DNA from 3 places in the Streptomyces sp. NPDC001492 genome. Region 2 is predicted to be linked to each of the others. Evidence: riboswitches for the same ligand, from Rfam matches in the RefSeq annotation. Region 2 holds a riboswitch; each other region holds the start of a gene.
What was found. Region 2 has a riboswitch for cobalamin ahead of ACWC1K_RS34070 (cobalamin biosynthesis protein). Riboswitches for the same ligand answer to the same signal wherever they lie in the genome.
Positions count from the first base shown of each region.

Region 1: it holds a riboswitch for cobalamin, as region 2 does, so the genes downstream of both, ACWC1K_RS45450 (ribonucleoside-diphosphate reductase subunit alpha) here and ACWC1K_RS34070 (cobalamin biosynthesis protein) in region 2, are expected to answer to the same signal.
Region 3: it holds a riboswitch for cobalamin, as region 2 does, so the genes downstream of both, ACWC1K_RS08700 (CbtB domain-containing protein) here and ACWC1K_RS34070 (cobalamin biosynthesis protein) in region 2, are expected to answer to the same signal.

Region 1 is NZ_JBSFHW010000063.1:38,414-44,185, reverse strand. It holds gene ACWC1K_RS45460 (nucleotidyltransferase family protein) at 37-657, opposite strand; gene ACWC1K_RS45455 (ribonucleotide-diphosphate reductase subunit beta) at 685-1,698, opposite strand; gene ACWC1K_RS45450 (ribonucleoside-diphosphate reductase subunit alpha) at 1,698-4,052, opposite strand; cobalamin riboswitch at 4,177-4,305, opposite strand; gene ACWC1K_RS45445 (GNAT family N-acetyltransferase) at 4,368-4,874, opposite strand; gene ACWC1K_RS45440 (ATP-binding protein) at 5,162-5,772, shown strand, end outside.
Region 2 is NZ_JBSFHW010000033.1:58,790-64,561, reverse strand. It holds gene cobN (cobaltochelatase subunit CobN) at 1-1,332, opposite strand, end outside; gene ACWC1K_RS34075 (cobyric acid synthase) at 1,329-2,840, opposite strand; gene ACWC1K_RS34070 (cobalamin biosynthesis protein) at 2,837-3,889, opposite strand; cobalamin riboswitch at 3,990-4,131, opposite strand; gene ACWC1K_RS34065 (hypothetical protein) at 4,278-4,505, opposite strand; gene ACWC1K_RS34060 (anion permease) at 4,539-5,772, opposite strand, start outside.
Region 3 is NZ_JBSFHW010000005.1:210,028-215,799, forward strand. It holds gene ACWC1K_RS08685 (oxygenase MpaB family protein) at 1-562, opposite strand, end outside; gene ACWC1K_RS08690 (acyl-CoA dehydrogenase family protein) at 632-1,810, opposite strand; gene ACWC1K_RS08695 (CbtA family protein) at 1,950-2,705, opposite strand; gene ACWC1K_RS08700 (CbtB domain-containing protein) at 2,731-2,952, opposite strand; cobalamin riboswitch at 2,956-3,138, opposite strand; gene ACWC1K_RS08705 (histidine phosphatase family protein) at 3,239-3,811, shown strand; gene ACWC1K_RS08710 (ferredoxin) at 3,815-4,186, opposite strand; gene ACWC1K_RS08715 (DUF6479 family protein) at 4,292-4,663, shown strand; gene ACWC1K_RS08720 (chloride channel protein) at 5,164-5,772, opposite strand, start outside.

The DNA of each region.
Region 1 (5,772 bases), on a different contig from region 2:
GCTCCGTGGGAGGTCCATGGCCGTCCGATGGAGGCCCTATGGACGCTCCATGGGCGAGTCCCGGTGGGGCCAGTCCAGCACGGTCAGTTCCGGCCATTGCTCGCGCCAGCGCGCGGTCTTCGCTTCGTATACGGAACGCGGTGCGAGCACGGGGTTCGGCCGCACGACGAGGTTGAAGACGTCGGAGAGGCCGTGCGGTGCGTAGACCCGCCACCGGCCGCCGGCCTCCAGCCGTACGCCCAGGCAGCAGGTCGTGGCGGCGAAGCTGTCGATCGCCGCCTCCGTGGAGTCGTACGGCGGGCACGGCACCCCGAACCTGTCCTCGTACCAGAGGTGCACGCGTGCCTCGTTGCGGATCTCGACCTCGGCCGGGAGATCCGCGAAGATCTCCCGGCCGGCCTTGATCACGGCGTCCTCGGCCTCCCAGGACAGGTCGTCGGCGTCGAAGTAGAAGACGTCGTAGTCCTTGATGCCGGCGGTGGGCGGACGGTCGGTGACGACGTTCCAGACGGTCTGGAAGACGCACCCGGCGGTGAGATACCAGCCGGGCAGCGCCATCGTCGCGGTCCGCTCCAGCACCTCGGTCAGGACGCTGTTGCGGGTCAACGCCGCACGCAGGGAGTCGAGTTGCTCATCCAGGGAAAGACGGCTGATCACCCTCCCGGCATATCACAGCCGGGACCGTCAGAAGTCCTCGTCCAGGTCGACCGTGCCCTCCACCGCCACCTGGTACGCCGAAGGACGGCGCTCGAAGAAGTTGGTCAGTTCCTGGACGCCCTGCAACTCCATGAAGGAGAAGGGGTTCTCGGAGCCGTACACCGGGGCGAAGCCGAGGCGGGTGAGGCGCTGGTCGGCGACGCACTCCAGGTACTGGCGCATCGACTCGGTGTTCATGCCGGGCAGACCGTCCCCGCACAGGTCGCGCCCGAACTGCAGCTCCGCCTCGACGGCCTCCCGCAGCATGTCCGTCACCTGCTGCTCGAGCTGGTCGTCGAAGAGCTCCGGCTCCTCCTTGCGGACGGTGTCGACGACGTCGAACGCGAAGCTCATGTGCATCGTCTCGTCGCGGAAGACCCAGTTGGTGCCGGTGGCCAGGCCGTGCAGCAGGCCGCGGCTGCGGAACCAGTAGACGTACGCGAAAGCACCGTAGAAGAACAGGCCCTCGATGCAGGCGGCGAAGCAGATCAGGTTGAGCAGGAAGCGGCGGCGGTCGGACGTGGACTCCAGGCGGTCAAGGCTGTCCACCGAGTCCATCCACTTGAAGCAGAACTGGGCCTTCTCGCGGATGGAGGGGATGTTCTCGACGGCGGCGAAGGCGGCGGCGCGGTCCTCCGGGTCGGGCAGGTAGGTGTCCAGGAGGGTCAGATAGAACTGGACGTGCACGGCCTCCTCGAACAGCTGGCGGCTCAGATAGAGCCGCGCCTCCGGGGAGTTGATGTGCTTGTACAGGGTCAGGACCAGGTTGTTCGCCACGATTGAGTCGCCCGTCGCGAAGAAGGCGACCAGGCGGCCGATCAGGTGCTGCTCGGCGGGCGTGAGCTTCGCGAGGTCGGCCACGTCCGAGTGGAGGTCGACCTCCTCCACGGTCCAGGTGTTCTTGATGGCGTCCCGGTAGCGCTCGTAGAAGTCCGGGTAGCGCATGGGGCGCAGGGTCAGTTCGAAGCCCGGGTCGAGGAGATTGGCGTTACGGGTGGTCATTACTGGCAGGCCTCGCAGGACTCGGGGTTTTCCAGGGAGCAGGCGACCGCTTCGGGGTCGGCTGCTTGCTGCACGGGGATGGTCGCCTGGGCGGCCCGGGCGATCCGGGTCGCCGGGCGGGAGCGCAGGTAGTACGTCGTCTTCAGACCCTGCTTCCAGGCGTACGCGTACATCGAGGAGAGCTTGCCGATGGTCGGCGTCTCCAGGAACAGGTTCAGGGACTGGGACTGGTCCAGGAACGGGGTGCGGGCGGCGGCCATGTCGATGAGCCCGCGCTGCGGGATCTCCCACGCCGTGCGGTACAGGGCGCGTACATCGGCCGGGATCCAGGCGAAGTCCTGCACCGAGCCGTTCGACTCGCGCAGCGCCTCGCGGGTGCGGGCGTCCCAGACGCCGAGCTCCTTGAGGTCCTTCACCAGGTAGGAGTTGACCTGGAGGAACTCGCCGGAGAGGGTCTCGCGCTTGAAGAGGTTGGAGACCTGCGGCTCGATGCACTCGTACACGCCCGCGATCGACGCGATGGTGGCGGTGGGGGCGATCGCGAGGAGGAGCGAGTTGCGCATGCCGACGGCGGCGACGCGTTCCCGGAGGGCCGCCCAGCGCTCCGGCCAGGTGAGTTCGGTGTCGTAGTGGTCGGGGTGCAGGACACCGCGGGCCGTACGGGTCTTCTCCCAGGCCGGCAGCGGGCCGCTCCGCTCGGCGAGGTCGGCGGAGGCTTCGTACGCGGCGAGCATGATGCGCTCGGCGATCCGGGTGGACAGGGCCTTGGCCTCGGGGGAGTCGAAGGGCAGGCGGAGCTTGAAGAAGACGTCCTGGAGACCCATCGCGCCCAGGCCCACGGGGCGCCAGCGGGCGTTCGAACGGCCCGCCTGCTCGGTGGGGTAGAAGTTGATGTCGACCACGCGGTCCAGGAAGGTCACGGCCGTGCGGACCGTCTCGTCCAGCCGCTCCCAGTCGATGTCCTGACCGACCACGAACGCGCCGAGGTTGACCGAACCCAGGTTGCAGACCGCCGTCTCGCCGTCGTCCGTGACCTCCAGGATCTCGGTGCAGAGGTTGGAGGAGTGGACGACATGGCCCGGCTCGGCGGTCTGGTTGGCGGTCCGGTTGGCGGCGTCCTTGAAGGTCATCCAGCCGTTGCCGGTCTGCGCGAGGGCGCGCATCATGCGGCCGTAGAGGTCACGGGCGGGGATGGTCTTCTTCGCGAGCCCCGCCTCCTCTGCCTTGCGGTAGGCGGCGTCGAACTCCTCACCCCACAGGTCCACCAGCTCCGGCACGTCCGCCGGGGAGAACAGGGACCACTGCCCGTCGGCGTTCACGCGGCGCATGAACTCGTCCGGGACCCAGTGCGCGAGGTTCAGGTTGTGCGTACGGCGGGCGTCCTCACCGGTGTTGTCGCGCAGCTCCAGGAACTCCTCGATGTCGGAGTGCCAGGTCTCCAGGTAGACGGCGGCCGCGCCCTTGCGCCGGCCGCCCTGGTTCACGGCGGCGACCGAGGCGTCGAGGGTCTTCAGGAACGGGACGATGCCGTTGGAGTGGCCGTTGGTGCCGCGGATGAGGGAGCCGCGGGCGCGGATGCGGCTGTACGACAGGCCGATGCCGCCGGCGTGCTTCGAGAGGCGGGCGACCTGGTGGTAGCGGTCGTAGATGGAGTCCAGCTCGTCCAGCGGGGAGTCGAGGAGGTAGCAGGACGACATCTGGGGGTGCCGGGTGCCGGAGTTGAAGAGGGTGGGGGAGGACGGGAGGTAGTCGAGGCGGCTCATGAGCCGGTAGAGGGCCTCGACTTCCTCGAGTGCGCGTGTGGTGTCGTCCTCGGCCAGGCCGCTCGCCACCCTCAGCATGAAGTGCTGCGGCGTCTCGATGACCTGGCGGGTGATGGGGTGCCGGAGCAGATAGCGGCTGTGCAGGGTGCGCAGGCCGAAGTAGCCGAAACGGTCATCGGCCTGAGGGTCGATGAGGGCGTCGAGGCGGTCGGCGTGGACCCGTACGAACTCCGCCGTGCGGTCGGCGACGAGGCCCTCGCGGTGGCCGACGGCGACGGACTCGGTGAAGGACCTGACGCCCTGGGAGGCTGCCTCCGCGGCGATGCCGATCGTCAGCAGCCGGGCGGCCAGCTGCGAGTAGGCGGGGTCCTCGGAGATGAGGCCGGCGGCCGCCTCCGTGGCCAGTTCGCGCAGCTCCGTCTCGTCCGCACGGGCGGACCGGCCGCGCAGCGCGGCGGCGGCGACCCGGCCGGGGTCGGCGTCGGGAAGGTCGGCGGTCAGCCCGGTCAGGGTCCGCAGCAGCGCGGCTCCCAGGCCGTCCTCGGCCACGGCGGCGCTGGCTGAAACCGGGTCTGCTGGCGCGATGGTCACGTGAGGCTCTCCCTCGCTCGGCACGGGGGCCTTGCGGAGGGCAGGGGGCAGTCACGAGCGCACACGGCGTCGCGTCCACCGGCCCACTCCACGAGGCCCGGACGTCACAGCACCCGGGCCACGGCGGCCGGGCGCACTGTCGGCAGGTCCTCGGACTGACGCCCATATGTGTGCGAACACGTATGGGTACACCGTTGCGGGACAGTTCCGGATTCGCACCGGATTCCCCTGCGACGACAGCGAGCATGAGCATACATCTTGTGCCGGGTGAGGACAGCACCCCCATATGTTGTGTCGCGCCGACTTCGGAGCGTGTCAGAGTGTCAACTCATAGGTGAGGAGCAGGATGTCCTCGTTCCCCGGAACCGGATGCCAGTCGCGCTCGGGGACGCGGACGAAGCCGAGGCGTTCGTAGATCCGGTGGGCGGCACGCATCGAGCCCTGGGTCGACAGGACGAGGCCGGTGCGGCCGGGCGTGGCCCTGGACCGGTCGATGCAGGCGCGCACGAGGGCCTCGCCGATGCCACGGCGGCGGGCGGCCGGGGCGACGGCGAGCATCCGTATCTCGCTCTCCGAAGGCCCGGCTATCTCGGAAAGGGGACCGCCGGACGGCACGAAGGTCACGCCCCCGAGGAGGCGGTCGCGCTCCACGGCCACCAGGACCTGCGCGTGGGCCGCCCGTTTGGCGACGTCCTTCAGCTCGCCGAGGTACCAGTCGCTGCCTGCGAAGTCGAGCAGCCCGTCGCCGAGGTAGGCCTGGGCGGTGATCTCGCCGAGAGTCTCGTACTCGTCGGGCTCCGCCTGCCGGATCACGATGTCCATGGCCCGAGTCTGCCGGACGGGTAGGACAACGGGCCTCGGGTTTTCCACAGGGGGTCTCGTGACCCGACCCCGGGTTGCGGGGCGTTGGGGGAGTGCTTCCAATGGAAGGAGGTACAGGCGTCGGCGTGGGCCTCCGATCCCGAGAACCGCTCTCGGAGGGAGAACGCACGATGTCGGTCGCCCGTCACTCGCCCAGCAGGACGCGGCCACGAAGAGCGTTGCGTCCAAAGGCCCGCGGGGGCACCGCCCGCCCCAGGAAATGGCGCAGATGGTTCTCCTACGCCAACGTGACCAGGATCGTGTGGCTGACCGCCCTGCTCGCGGTCCTCGCCTGGTGCGGGGAGGGTGTGTACATCTGGTTCGCGCATACGTCGACCGGGTTCGAGCACCTGCGGCAGAGCAAGGGGTTCGACGCCGTCCTGCTGTTCGTCGGTCCCGTGCTCACCGCTTCACTCGCCGCCGCGCTCTTCCTGTTCTGGTGGTACAGCTGGACCAAGCGGCGTTACCTGGCGAAGGCGCGTGGGGATCCCCGGGGACTGATGCCCACCGCCGGGCAGGACACCGCCGAGATCGTCGGCCGCGAGGAGGTTGTCCAGGTCATCGCCGAACGGCTGCGGGAGCGTGACACGCGCAGGCCCTATCTCCTCGTCGGAGGTGTCGGCGCGGGCAAGACCGCCGTCCTTGTACGGCTCACCGAACTGCTCGCCCGGCTGAACGCCGTGCCCGTGCCGATCAGGCTGAGGGACGCGGACGGCGGGACCGACCTCAACTTCGAGCGCATGGCCAAGCAGCGCTTCGCCGACGAGGCGCCCCAGGGCGTTCTGGCGCGCGGCAAGACCGAGCGGGTCTGGCAGCAACTGCTGGCCGACGACAAGCCGGTGGTGATAGCCGACGGGCT
Region 2 (5,772 bases):
GTCGACGTACAGACTGCCCGGCGGCTCGCCCCACGCCTCCAGCATCCCGTCCCTGAGCTCCGGGTCCAGCTGGTCGAACCACGCCCGGTAGTCGGCCAGCGGTACGCGCGCGGGGGCGGCGGCCAGCTGCTCCTCGGTCAGCCACTCCACGTCGTGACCGCCGGCCGCGATGAGCCGGTGGATCAACTCGTCGCCGCCGGAGGGGTATTCGGTGAGCGAGTACCCGGCGGCCTTCAGCGCGTCCAGCACCTGTACGGCCGACGCGGGCGTGTCGAGCCCGACCGCGTTGCCGACCCGGGAGTGCTTCGTCGGGTACGCGGTGAAGACGAGCGCCAGCTTCTTGTCGGCGTTCGCCTTGTGCTTCAACAGCGCATGCCGTACGGCGATCCCGGCGACGCGCGCGGCCCGCTCCGGGTCGGCGACGTACACGGGCACGTCGTCGGGGCCCTGCTCCTTGAAGGAGAACGGGACGGTGATCAGCCGCCCGTCGAACTCGGGGATCGCGACCTGCATCGCCGCGTCCATGGGGGACAGGGCGGCGTCCGACTCGTCCCAGGTCTCACGGGAGGACGTCAGGCAAAGACCTTGCAGGACGGGCACGTCGAGGTCGGCGAGCGCCCCGATGTCCCAGGCCTCCTCGTCACCTCCGGCCGAGGCCTGCGAGGCGTGTGTGCCGCCGGCGGCGAGGACGGTGGCGACGAGGGCGTCGGTCCGCCCGAGGATCTCGTACAGCCCGGCGTCCGCACCGCGCAGCGAACCGCAGTACACGGGAAGGGCGTTGGCGCCCTTCGCCTCGATCGCCTCGCACAGGGTGTCCACGAAGGCGGTGTTGCCGCTCAGCTCATGGGCCCGGTAGAAGAGCACACCGACGGTCGGCCGCCCCTCGACGAACTCCCGCTCGCCGTGGACGCCGTACTCCGGCATCTTCTGCGGCTCGACGAACCCCTCACCGGTCAGCAGCACGGTGTCGGACAGGAACCGGGCGAGCTCGGTGAGGTTGGCGGGGCCGCCCTCGACGAGGTACCTGAGCGCCTCCGCCACGACACCGGCGGGCACGGACGACTCGGCCATCAACTCGGCGTCGGGGACGGACTCCCCGCCGAGCAGCACGGTCGGGATCCCGGACGCCCTGAGCGCGGCGAGCCCGTCCTCCCAGGCCCGCTTCCCGCCCAGCAGCCGTACGACGGCGATGTCGGCGCCGTCGAGGAGGCCGGGCAGCTCCTCGGTCACATCCACCCGGGTCGGGTTGCCGATCCGGTAGTCGGCACCGGACGCGGCCCGAGCGGCCAACAGATCCGTGTCGGCGGTCGACAACAACAACACTGTGCTCATGCGGGCGCTCCCGGTGGAATGAAAGGCAGTCCTTGCGGCGCGCCGGACTCGATGAGCCGCCAGAGCGCGTCCGTGTCCGCGTGGTGTTCGATCAGGTCGCCGAGCCGGTCGAGCTGCTCCTCGCGCAGCGCGGCGAAAGAGGTGTCGGGCGCCGGCACGAAACGACGGCCCGCGGCGGCCGCCACCTCGCGCAGGAAGGCCCGCCGGAACCCGTCCGACTCCAGCGAGCCGTGCCAGTGCGTGCCCCAGGTCTGCCCGACCCGGATGCCGTCCAGGAAGGCTTCGCCGCCGCCTATGTCGGCGACCCCGTGATGGATCTCGTACCCCTCGACATGCTCGCCCAGGGCTTCCCCCACGGGCCGGGTGAGGGTCTTCTCGCGGGCGAACCGCACCCGTACGGGCAGCACTCCGAGCGCTTCGACATGCCCGCGCCGGCTCTCGACCTCGTCCTCGATGTGCTCGCCGAGGACCTGGAACCCACCGCAGATGCCGAGGACGGGCCGCTGTTCGGCGGCCCTGCGGACCAGAGCGTCCGCAAGTCCCCGCTCGCGCAGCCACTCCAGGGCCTTCACGGTCCCCCGGGTCCCCGGAACGACGACGAGGTCGGCGTCGGCGAGCTCCTCCGGCCGGTCCACGAACCGCACCACGACGCCCGGTTCGGCGGCCAGGGCGTCCACGTCGGTGAAGTTGGACATGAGCGGGATCGCGCACACGGCGACCCGCAGCACGTCCTCGTCGACGGGCGGCGCGACGTTCGACTCCCGCACCGTCCCCCGAAGGGAGACCCGCAGTCCGTCCTCCTCGTCGATGCCGAGGCCGTGCTGGAACGGCAGGACGCCGTAGGTGTGCCGTCCGGTGAGGCCGCGCAGCATGTCGAGGCCGGGCTCCAGAAGGCTGACGTCCCCGCGGAACTTGTTGACGAGGAACCCGGCGACGAGTTCCTGGTCCTCGGGCGAGAGCAGGGCGACGGTCCCGAAGAAGGAGGCGAAGACCCCACCGCGGTCGATGTCACCGACCACGAGCACGGGAAGCCGCGCGTTACGGGCGATCCCCATGTTCACGATGTCGGTCCGGCGCAGGTTGATCTCGGCGGGAGAACCCGCCCCCTCACAGATCACGGCGTCATACGTGCCCCGCAACTCGGCCAGGCAGTCGAGCACGGTCCCCAGAAGCTGCTGCTGCCGCCCACCGTGATACCCGCGCGCACTCAGCTCGCCGACGGGCTTGCCCATCAGCACGACCTGGCTGCTCTGCTCGCCACCGGGCTTGAGCAGCACGGGGTTCATCAGCGCGGTCGGCTCGACCCGGCAGGCCTGCGCCTGCATGGCCTGAGCCCGCCCGATCTCGGCACCCTCACGCGTCACAAACGAATTGAGGGACATGTTCTGCGCCTTGAAGGGCGCCACCTTGACCCCCTGCCGCACGAGCCAACGACAGATCCCGGCGGTGACGACACTCTTCCCGGCGTCGGAGGTGGTACCGGCAACGAGAAGCCCCCCGCCGGTCATGACGCACCGCCAACCGCTGTGGGCAGTCGTTCCGCTGGGGCGATGGCGGGCCCCCCGCTCGAGCGAAGCCGAGAGTGGGGGAGGGTGGGCACAGCCCCCACCGCCGGGCGCCTCGCCGCCCGCCCCCGCAGCACCGCCCCAGCCGCGCTGACCCCCAACGCCAGCCACCCCACCCGCCGCGACAACCGCACGGCCCGCTCGATGTCCCCGGCCTCCACAGCCCGCCCCTCCGCGTTCAGCACAGGCCGATGCTCGACCCGCCCCCCGTAAGACAAGGTCCCCCCGAGCCGCACCCCCAGCGCCCCCGCGAACGAGGCCTCCACAGGCCCGGCATTGGGACTCGGATGCTTCGCGGCGTCAGAACGCCAGGCGCGTACGGCCCCCCGGCCGTCACCCCCGGCAACGGCGGCCAGTACGGCGGTCAGACGGGCCCCCGGCCACCCCGCCACGTCGTCCAGCCGCGCCGAAGCCCACCCGTACCGCCGGTACCTGGCCGACTTGTGCCCCACCATGGCGTCGAGCGTGTTGACGGCCCGGAACCCGAGCAGCCCCGGCACCCCGCCCACGGCCCCCCACACCAGCGCCCCCACGACGGCGTCGGACGTGTTCTCGGCGACGGACTCCACCACCGCCCGCGCGATCCCGTCGGCGTCCAGGGCCTGCGGATCCCGTCCGCACAGATGCGGCAGCCTGGCCCGGGCGGCCTCGACGTCCCCGGTCTCCAGCGCACGCCCGATGCCACGGGCCTCGCGCGCGAGCGAAGTCCCCCCGACGACGGCCCAGGTGGCGGCCGCGGTCAGCGCGAGGGAGGCGGCACGGGACGGACGTACGGCTCTCTGCGCCACGACACCGAGCGCGATGGCGCCACCGGCGCACACGGCGGTGTGCAGTGCGCCCCACCCGCGGTGGTCCCGCCACAACACCCGCTCCACGGCACCTGCGGCCCGCCCGAACACGGCGACCGGATGTCCACGGCGCGGATCGCCGAGCAGATGGTCACCGAGGAGGCCGGCGGCGGCGCCGTACGCGAAGACGCGATCGGCACGCATCGGCTCAGCCGGCCGTGGGGTCGGGCAGGGACCTGGTCCTGTACCTCAAACGGCAGGCTGGCATGGCGACATGTCCTCACTCAGGGTGTCCACGCCCTGGTTCGACGAGACCGGCGGTGAGAGTTCCTGGCTCCCGGGGCTTACTACCCCGGTGACAGTGGCGGGACCGCGCCGGACTCGCACCGGCTTCCTCTCGCGCCGCCGTATATGGCCTCGGCAGTCCACCACGCCCCCGAACGGCAGTCAACTTGCCGTTGACCTGCGGCGGGGGAGTGTGCTGAGGCCCACACCCGGCGCTCGGATCCGCGCAGGAAAAACCCGCGGGGCGAGGAAGCACGAAAGGGTGCTTCCTCGCCCCGCGGGACGGTGGGGAGGCGGTCCGGCCGCCTCAGGCCTTGGCGATCACCAGATGGATCCCGTAGGCCACCGCCGCCGCGCACCCCGCGAAGGCCACGTACGCGCCGGCCACCGCGAGGGACGCCGAGTTGCCCTGCGCCACGGCCCGCTCGCGGCGCGACAGGCCCATGATGCCGAGGGTGAACAGGGCCACGAGGCCCACCGTGACCGCGAGGCTGACGCCGAAGACGGAGCCCAGGGCTGCCCAGTCGATCTTCATGCTGCTTCTCTTCCTTCGTACCGGTGGGCGGGCTCAGACGGCCGCGGCCGGCGGGGTCGCCGGGTCGGGGGCGGCGGTCACGGGGGCCGGGGCGGGGATCGTGGCCGTCAGGCCCTCGGTCACCGTGCCCGTGGGGGGCGGGGTCACGGCGGCGATCGCCGTGGTCACCACGCCCGCGGGTTCGTCGGTCTCGTTGACGTTCGACGCGTCGACGACCTCGCGCCGGGAGATCTTCCAGATGGCCGCACTGGCGACGACCAGGAAGACGGCGACGACGGCGGTGCCCCAGTCGCCGAGATCCGTGACGGACTCCGCGCCCGCACCGACCAGGGCGGCGGCCGGCAGCGTCAGGCACCAGGCCACGAGCATGCGGGTCGCCGTCGACCAGCGGACCACGCCGCCCTTGCGGCCGAGGCCCGCACCCATCACCGAACCGGAGACCGAGTGGGTGGTGGAGAGCGAGAAGCCGAGGTGCGAGGAGGCCAGGATGACCGTGGCCGCGCTGGTCTGGGCGGCGAAGCCCTGCTGCGGCTGGAGCTCGGTCAGTCCCTTGCCCATGGTGCGGATGATGCGCCAGCCGCCGAGCCAGGTGCCGAGCGCGATGGCGAGGCCCGCGGAGAGGATGACCCAGGTGGGCGGGTCGGAGTCGGGGGCGACGGCGCCGCCGGCGACCAGGGCGAGGGTGATGATGCCCATCGTCTTCTGTGCGTCGTTGGTGCCGTGGGCCAGCGAGACCAGGCCCGCGGAGGCGATCTGGCCGACGCGGTAGCCCTTTTCGGCGGCCTTGCCGTCGGCCTTCTTGCCGACGGTGTACGACAGCCGGGTCGCGAGCAGCGCTGCCAGGCCCGCGACGATCGGGGCGGCGAGCGCCGGGATGAGCACCTTGGTGACGAGCACGTCACCGTGCACCGCGCCCATGCCGGCCGAGGCGATGGTGGCGCCGATCAGACCGCCCATCAGGGCGTGCGAGGAACTGGAGGGAAGGCCGACGAGCCAGGTCAGCAGGTTCCAGAGGATCGCGCCGACCAGCGCCGCGAAGATGACCTCGGGACGTATGCCGGTCTCGTCGACGAGACCCTTGGAGATCGTGTTGGCGACCTCCACGGAGAGGAAGGCACCCGCAAGGTTCAGCACGGCGGACATGGCCACCGCGACCTTGGGCTTGAGCGCGCCGGTCGAGATGGTGGTGGCCATCGCGTTGGCGGTGTCGTGGAAACCGTTCGTGAAATCAAACGCGAGTGCGGTCACTACCACAATCGCGAGGATC
Region 3 (5,772 bases), on a different contig from region 2:
GCACCTCGCGCGCGGGGACGAGGAGCGGGTGCGTCGGCGGGCGGAGCAGGAAGTCGTCCACTTCGCGCGCCTCGGGTCCGACGGCGAGCTCGGGCCGCACCTTCTCGAAGTAGGCGGCCAACTCCTCCTGGTCGGCCGGTACGGCGTCGGGGTCGAGCCCGACCAGGCGGGCACCGGCACGCTGTTCACCGATGTAGCGGTCGGCCTGCGCGTCGGTGAGCGGGAAGCCGGAGCGGCGCGCGACCTGCAGATAGGAGTCGATCTCGGCGCAGTGCACCCACAGCAGCAGCTCGGGTTCGTCGACGCCGTACCGCTCCCCCGTGTCCGGGTCGGTCGCCGACAGCATGGTGTGGATCTTCCGGACGCGGGCGCCGGCCCGCTCGGCGGCCTCGGTGGTGCCGTAGGTGATGGTGCCGACGAAGTTGGCGGTGCGCATCAGCCGGCCCCAGGCATCGCGCCGGAAGTCGGAGTTCTGCATGACGCCACGCACGGCCCGGGGATGCAGCGCCTGAAGGTAGAGCGCGCGGACTCCGGCGACCCACATCATCGGGTCGCCGTGCATCTGCCAGGTCACCGAGGACGGCCCGAAGAGCCCGGGGTCACCTGCGTGGATGTCCCTCACCCTTGCAGGCTAGCGCCGCACCCTGGGCATCCCCAGACCGATCCACGAGATGATCTCCCGCTGGATCTCGTTGTTCCCGCCGCCGAAGGTGAAGATCACGGCGGAGCGGTAGCCGCGCTCCAGTTCGCCGTGGAGGACGGCACCGGCGGAGCCCTCCTTCAGCGCGCCCGCAGCGCCGACGATCTCCATCAGCCAGGCGTAGGCGTCCCGGCGCGCCTCGGAGCCGTAGACCTTGACCGCGGAGGCGTCCTGGGGGGTGAGGGTGCCGTTCTGGACGGCGTGCACCATCCGCCAGTTGAGCAGCTTCATCGCATCCAGCCTGGTGTGGGTCTGGGCGAGCCGGCGGCGCACCCAGGGCAGGTCGACGACGCGGCGGCCGTCGGCCAGCTTGGTCTCCATGGCCCAGCGCTGCACGTCCTGCAGGGCGCGGATGGCCATGGTGCCGTGGGCGGCGAGGGTGACGCGCTCGTGATTGAGCTGGTTGGTGATCAGCCGCCAGCCCTGGTTCTCGGCGCCGACGCGGCGGGAGACGGGGACGCGGATGTTCTCGTAGTAGCTGGCCGTGGTGTCGTGCGAGGCAAGGGTGTTGATGACGGTGCAGGAGTAGCCGGGGTCGGTGGTGGGGACGAGGAGCATGGTGATGCCCTTGTGAGGCGGTGCCTCGGGGTCGGTGCGGGTCGCGAGCCACACCCAGTCCGCGGTGTCGCCGTTGGTGGTCCAGATCTTCTGCCCGTTGACGACGTACCCGTCGCCGTCGAACACCGCGCGCGTCTTCAGGGACGCGAGATCCGTCCCCGCGTCGGGCTCGCTGTAGCCGATCGCGAAGTCGATCTCGCCGGCGAGGATCTTGGGCAGGAAGTACGCCTTCTGCTCCTCCGTGCCGAACTGCATGATCGTCGGCCCGACGGTGTTCAGCGCCATCAGCGGCAGTGGTACGCCGGCCTGGGCGGCCTCGTCGAAGAAGATGAACTGCTCCATCGCGGTCAGACCGCGCCCGCCGTACTCCTTCGGCCAGCCCACGCCGAGCCAGCCGTCCGTGCCCAGGCGCCGGATGGTCTCGCGGTAGAAGCGTTTCTGGGCGGCCGGGTCGCCGTGCCGTGCGTAGGCGTTGTCCGGCACCAACTCGGCGAAGTACGCGCGCAGTTCGGTGCGCAGCCGCTGCTGCTCGGGCGTGTATTCGAGGTGCACGGCGCCTCCAGGCTTCCCAGGCCGGTCCTGACGGCGCACACCGTAGAACGTGTTCCAGAAATTGGGAATGGCGAGGGACAGGGAAAGGGCCCCCGGTCGTCGACCGGGGGCCCTTTGCCGAGTGAGCCGGCGGAACCGGTCAGGGGGCGACGGGAGTTGCCCGGGTGGCGCCGTCCACCCGCGCCGGTTTCGGGGCGAGCACCCGCTCCGCCAGCACCCCGAAGACCAGCCCGAAGGAGGTCCACAGGGTCAGCTGGACGGCCAGGGCGGCCAGTCGGAACTGCCAGAGCAGGGTGGCGGAGAAGTCCTTCGGGACCTCGTTGACGGCCGGCAGGAACGCATACGCGAGCCCGACGGCGAGGAGGAAGAACGCGCCCGCGGCGAGCGTCGCGTTCCAGTTGCCCAGGCGCGGCGCGAGGCGCTTGCCCAGGATGACGGTGGCGACGGCCAGCAGCACGCTGAGCACCATCATCAGGAAGTACAGCGTGGTGCGCTTGCCGATGGTGCCCGGGTCGCCGACGGACGGCGGGTTGGCCGGGTACTTCAGGAACGGCACGACGTACACGGCGATCAGACCGGCGGCCGCGAGGAGCAGCGCGCTCGCGCGCGGCCCGAAGCGGCCGATGCGGCCGAGCGCGAAGCAGTACGCGAGAGCGGCGATGCCGCCGAACGCGACGCCGTAGACCAGGACACCGGTGGACAGGCCCGCGGTGGACTGCATCGTGCGGCTGACGACTTCCATGCCGTGCTCGTGCGAGTGAGCCTCCTCGTAGGCGATGGCCGCGTCGACGCGCGGTTCACCGAGGAAGTAGGCGACGACCAGGGCGAGCAGGCCCGCGGCGAGTCCCGCGAGCATGCCGCGCACCAGGAGGTTGCGGACGGTTGCCGAGTTCATGAGCGGCTGTGCTTTCTCGCCGCCCTCAGTGGCAGGGGAAGCCGAGCAGGTGACGGGCGTCGTGCACCCACTCGTGCACGTCAGATCCGTTCATCACGGAGGTGGCGCCCTGCTCGGCGCCGACGAAGTAGAGCAGTACCAGCATCAGGATGCCGAAGAAGACCGCCCAGGGGACGATCGCGCCGATCGGCAGCTTTGCGGGTACGGCGGTGGGGGTGGTGGTCGGCTGAGCGACAGACTGCGCCATGGCAGGCCCTCCTGGGGGAACTCGCGTCCCGTCTCGGTGGTGCACGCGACGACGGGGCGGGTCTGACTCACCCGGTGCGCACCCAGGGTGCGTACCGGACTTACAGTGGCGCGACCGTGCCGGACTTCCACCGGCTTCCGCTGTGCCGTCGTCAATATCCACGAGAAGGTACCGCGAAGCAGAGTTGCGGCCAAGAGCGCACGGATCGGCGGCGAGCGCCCCTGGTGAGCCGTTTCAGCCGTCGGATCAAGGGATTTGAGGGAATGTCGAGGGCGGGGACGGACGTATGACAAGCCGAGTGATCTTGGTCTCACCTGCGCTCACCGCGGCGCTCAGGGAGGCGCGCTTCGACGACGGCTGCCCGCTCGACGCCTCGGGGCTGCGGCAGGCACGGGCGGCCGCCGGCACGCTCCCGGCGGCGGAACGGGTCCGGGTCTCCCCCACCGTGCGCTGCCGCGAGACGGCGCAGGCTCTCGGTCTCGACGCCGTGGACGCGCCGGAGTTGGCGGCTCTGGACGCGGGCCGCTGGCGCGGTGCGACGCTGGCGGAGGTGAGCCAGCGCGAGCCGGAGGCGCTGGCCCGCTGGCTGTCGGACCCCGCGGCCGCGCCGCACGGTGGGGAGTCGGTGACGGCGCTGTGCGACCGGGTGGCGGGCTGGCTGGAGGCGGTCGCGCGGACACCGGGCCGGACGCTCGCCGTGGTCGAACCCGAGGCCGTACGGGCCGCGGTGGTGCGGGCGCTCGGGGCGCCGGAGTCGGCGTTCTGGCGGGCGGATGTCCCGCCGCTGACGGCGATCGAGCTCAGCGGCAGGTCCGGGCGCTGGAACGTGCGGCTCGGGCAGCCGGTCGGCGCGCCGTGAGCGTCAGTTCAGGGTGACGAGGAATTCCGTGCACGCCTCGGCGCACTGCCGGCAGGCCTTGGCGCCGTCCTCGGCGCCCGGCAGCCGGTCGAAGGCGTGCGCACCCTCCAGGCACACGGTGCGGCACCACTCCACCTGGATGCGGATGGCGGCCTCGTCCAGGTGGTTCTGCTCGGACAGCACACGGCAGGTCGCGTCGCACACCTCCGCGCACATGATGCCCTTGCGTCGTACGAGTTCCTGCTCCTCCGTGCCGTCCGGATCCACGAGGCTTGCGCGCAGAGCACACGCGCGTGCGCACTCGGTGCAGGCCTGCGCGCAGGCGAAGCGGTCCTCCAGGAACCGGAAGAGCTCCTGCTGGGTCGTCGAAGTCACACCTGGCGGGTTGCCGTCGTCGATCGCCTCAAACACCGGGAACCGCGGTCCGGCCGACTTCGGCCGGGTCGGTTCGCACCGGGTCCCATGGGTACCCGCGAGCCCATGAGCACCTCATGGATGGACATGAACATCGCCGCAGGTCGCGGCGCACTCGGAATCGGCCTGGTCGTCGTGGGGGTGGCGGTCGTGGCCCTGCTGATCGGTGCCTTCTTGCTGGGCGCCCGCATCCGTCGCCGCGAACCCGCTCCGCCGCGCCCGGAGGATCAGCCGCGGCTGCCGGACGACGGCCCGGTCCGCGAGGTACGGGAGAACCGTGAGCCCGCCGAGATACCCCGCAGCGACCACCGGCTGACCCCGCACGAGCTGCCTGGTCACGGCAATACGCCGAGCAGGACGAGCGGGTCGCAGCGGCCCAAGCGCTGGAGCGAGGGCAGCAGCGGGTCGTTCGGGAGCGGCGGGCCGGGGAGCCGCTGACGCCGGGCACGTCCGCGGGCGACGCCGGGAGGACGTGAGAGTCAAGACCGACCCCGCCCGCGGCACCCTGCCGCTGCCCGACTACGACCACCTGCCGACCGGCGGGCTCGAGAGCCCCCAGCAGCGGGAAACCCTCGCCCGCCCGAGGTCATCGACCCCATACCGGTCATCGAGTCGCGGCCAGCTCCCGAGGGGCGCACGGTGTTTCGCGTCGGCCCGAGGGTGCGCGGGACATGACGTCGACGTCGAGTTTGCGCTCGGCCCTGGGGTGGTCGAAGCACGGCGCTCCGGAGCGCAGCGGCCGGGCTGGCGGAGACGAGCCGGTGGTCCAGGAAGGTGGCGGCCCTCGCTCACCGCTGCGATCCGCCGGCTTCTGCTGACAGGCTGCGCGGCTCGGACGGCGCGTTCAGCCTCTGCACGCTCGTATACGTCTATACGTCGATGCCCTCGCGAGCCGGCCGGCTCCGGGCGATGTCCCGCAGACCTTCACCCAGTCCCGCTCATGAGGGCTCGGACGCGCCTGGACGAGGCGCTCGACCGGCCGCCGGCTCACCGAAAGCGGGGATGCTCGGCCCCTGCGGAAGCAGCTGAACCACGACGAAGGACACCACGGCGGCCAGCACCACCAGCGCCACCGTGTCCACGTTGCCCAGCAGGAGCACGACCAGGACCACGCTGCTCACGGGCACCCGCAGAGCGGCGGTCACCGACGCCGCCATCCCGACCGCCATCGCCGGCACCAGCCCCAGACCGGGCAGTGGGGCCAGCAGGACACCGGCCGCCCCGCCCAGGAACAGGGCGGGGAAGACGGGGCCACCGCGCAGGCTGCCCAGGCAGAAGGTGTACGCGAGGGCCTTGAACACCAGCACCGCGACAAGGGCACCCACCGACCAGGCGTGCGGGTGCTGCGCCAGGCCGGCCAGGGCGTTCTCCCCCGACATGGCGGCGTCGGCCGGCGAACGGCCGGTGGCGACCGCGTAGAGGCTGATGGAGGCCGCCGCCCCCAGCGCGCACAGAATGGTGTTCCGTACCGTCCGGGTCGTCACGAAGCCGGCCACGAACCTGCCGCCCACGAACACCCAGTGGATGAGGAAGGCGAGGGCCGGCGC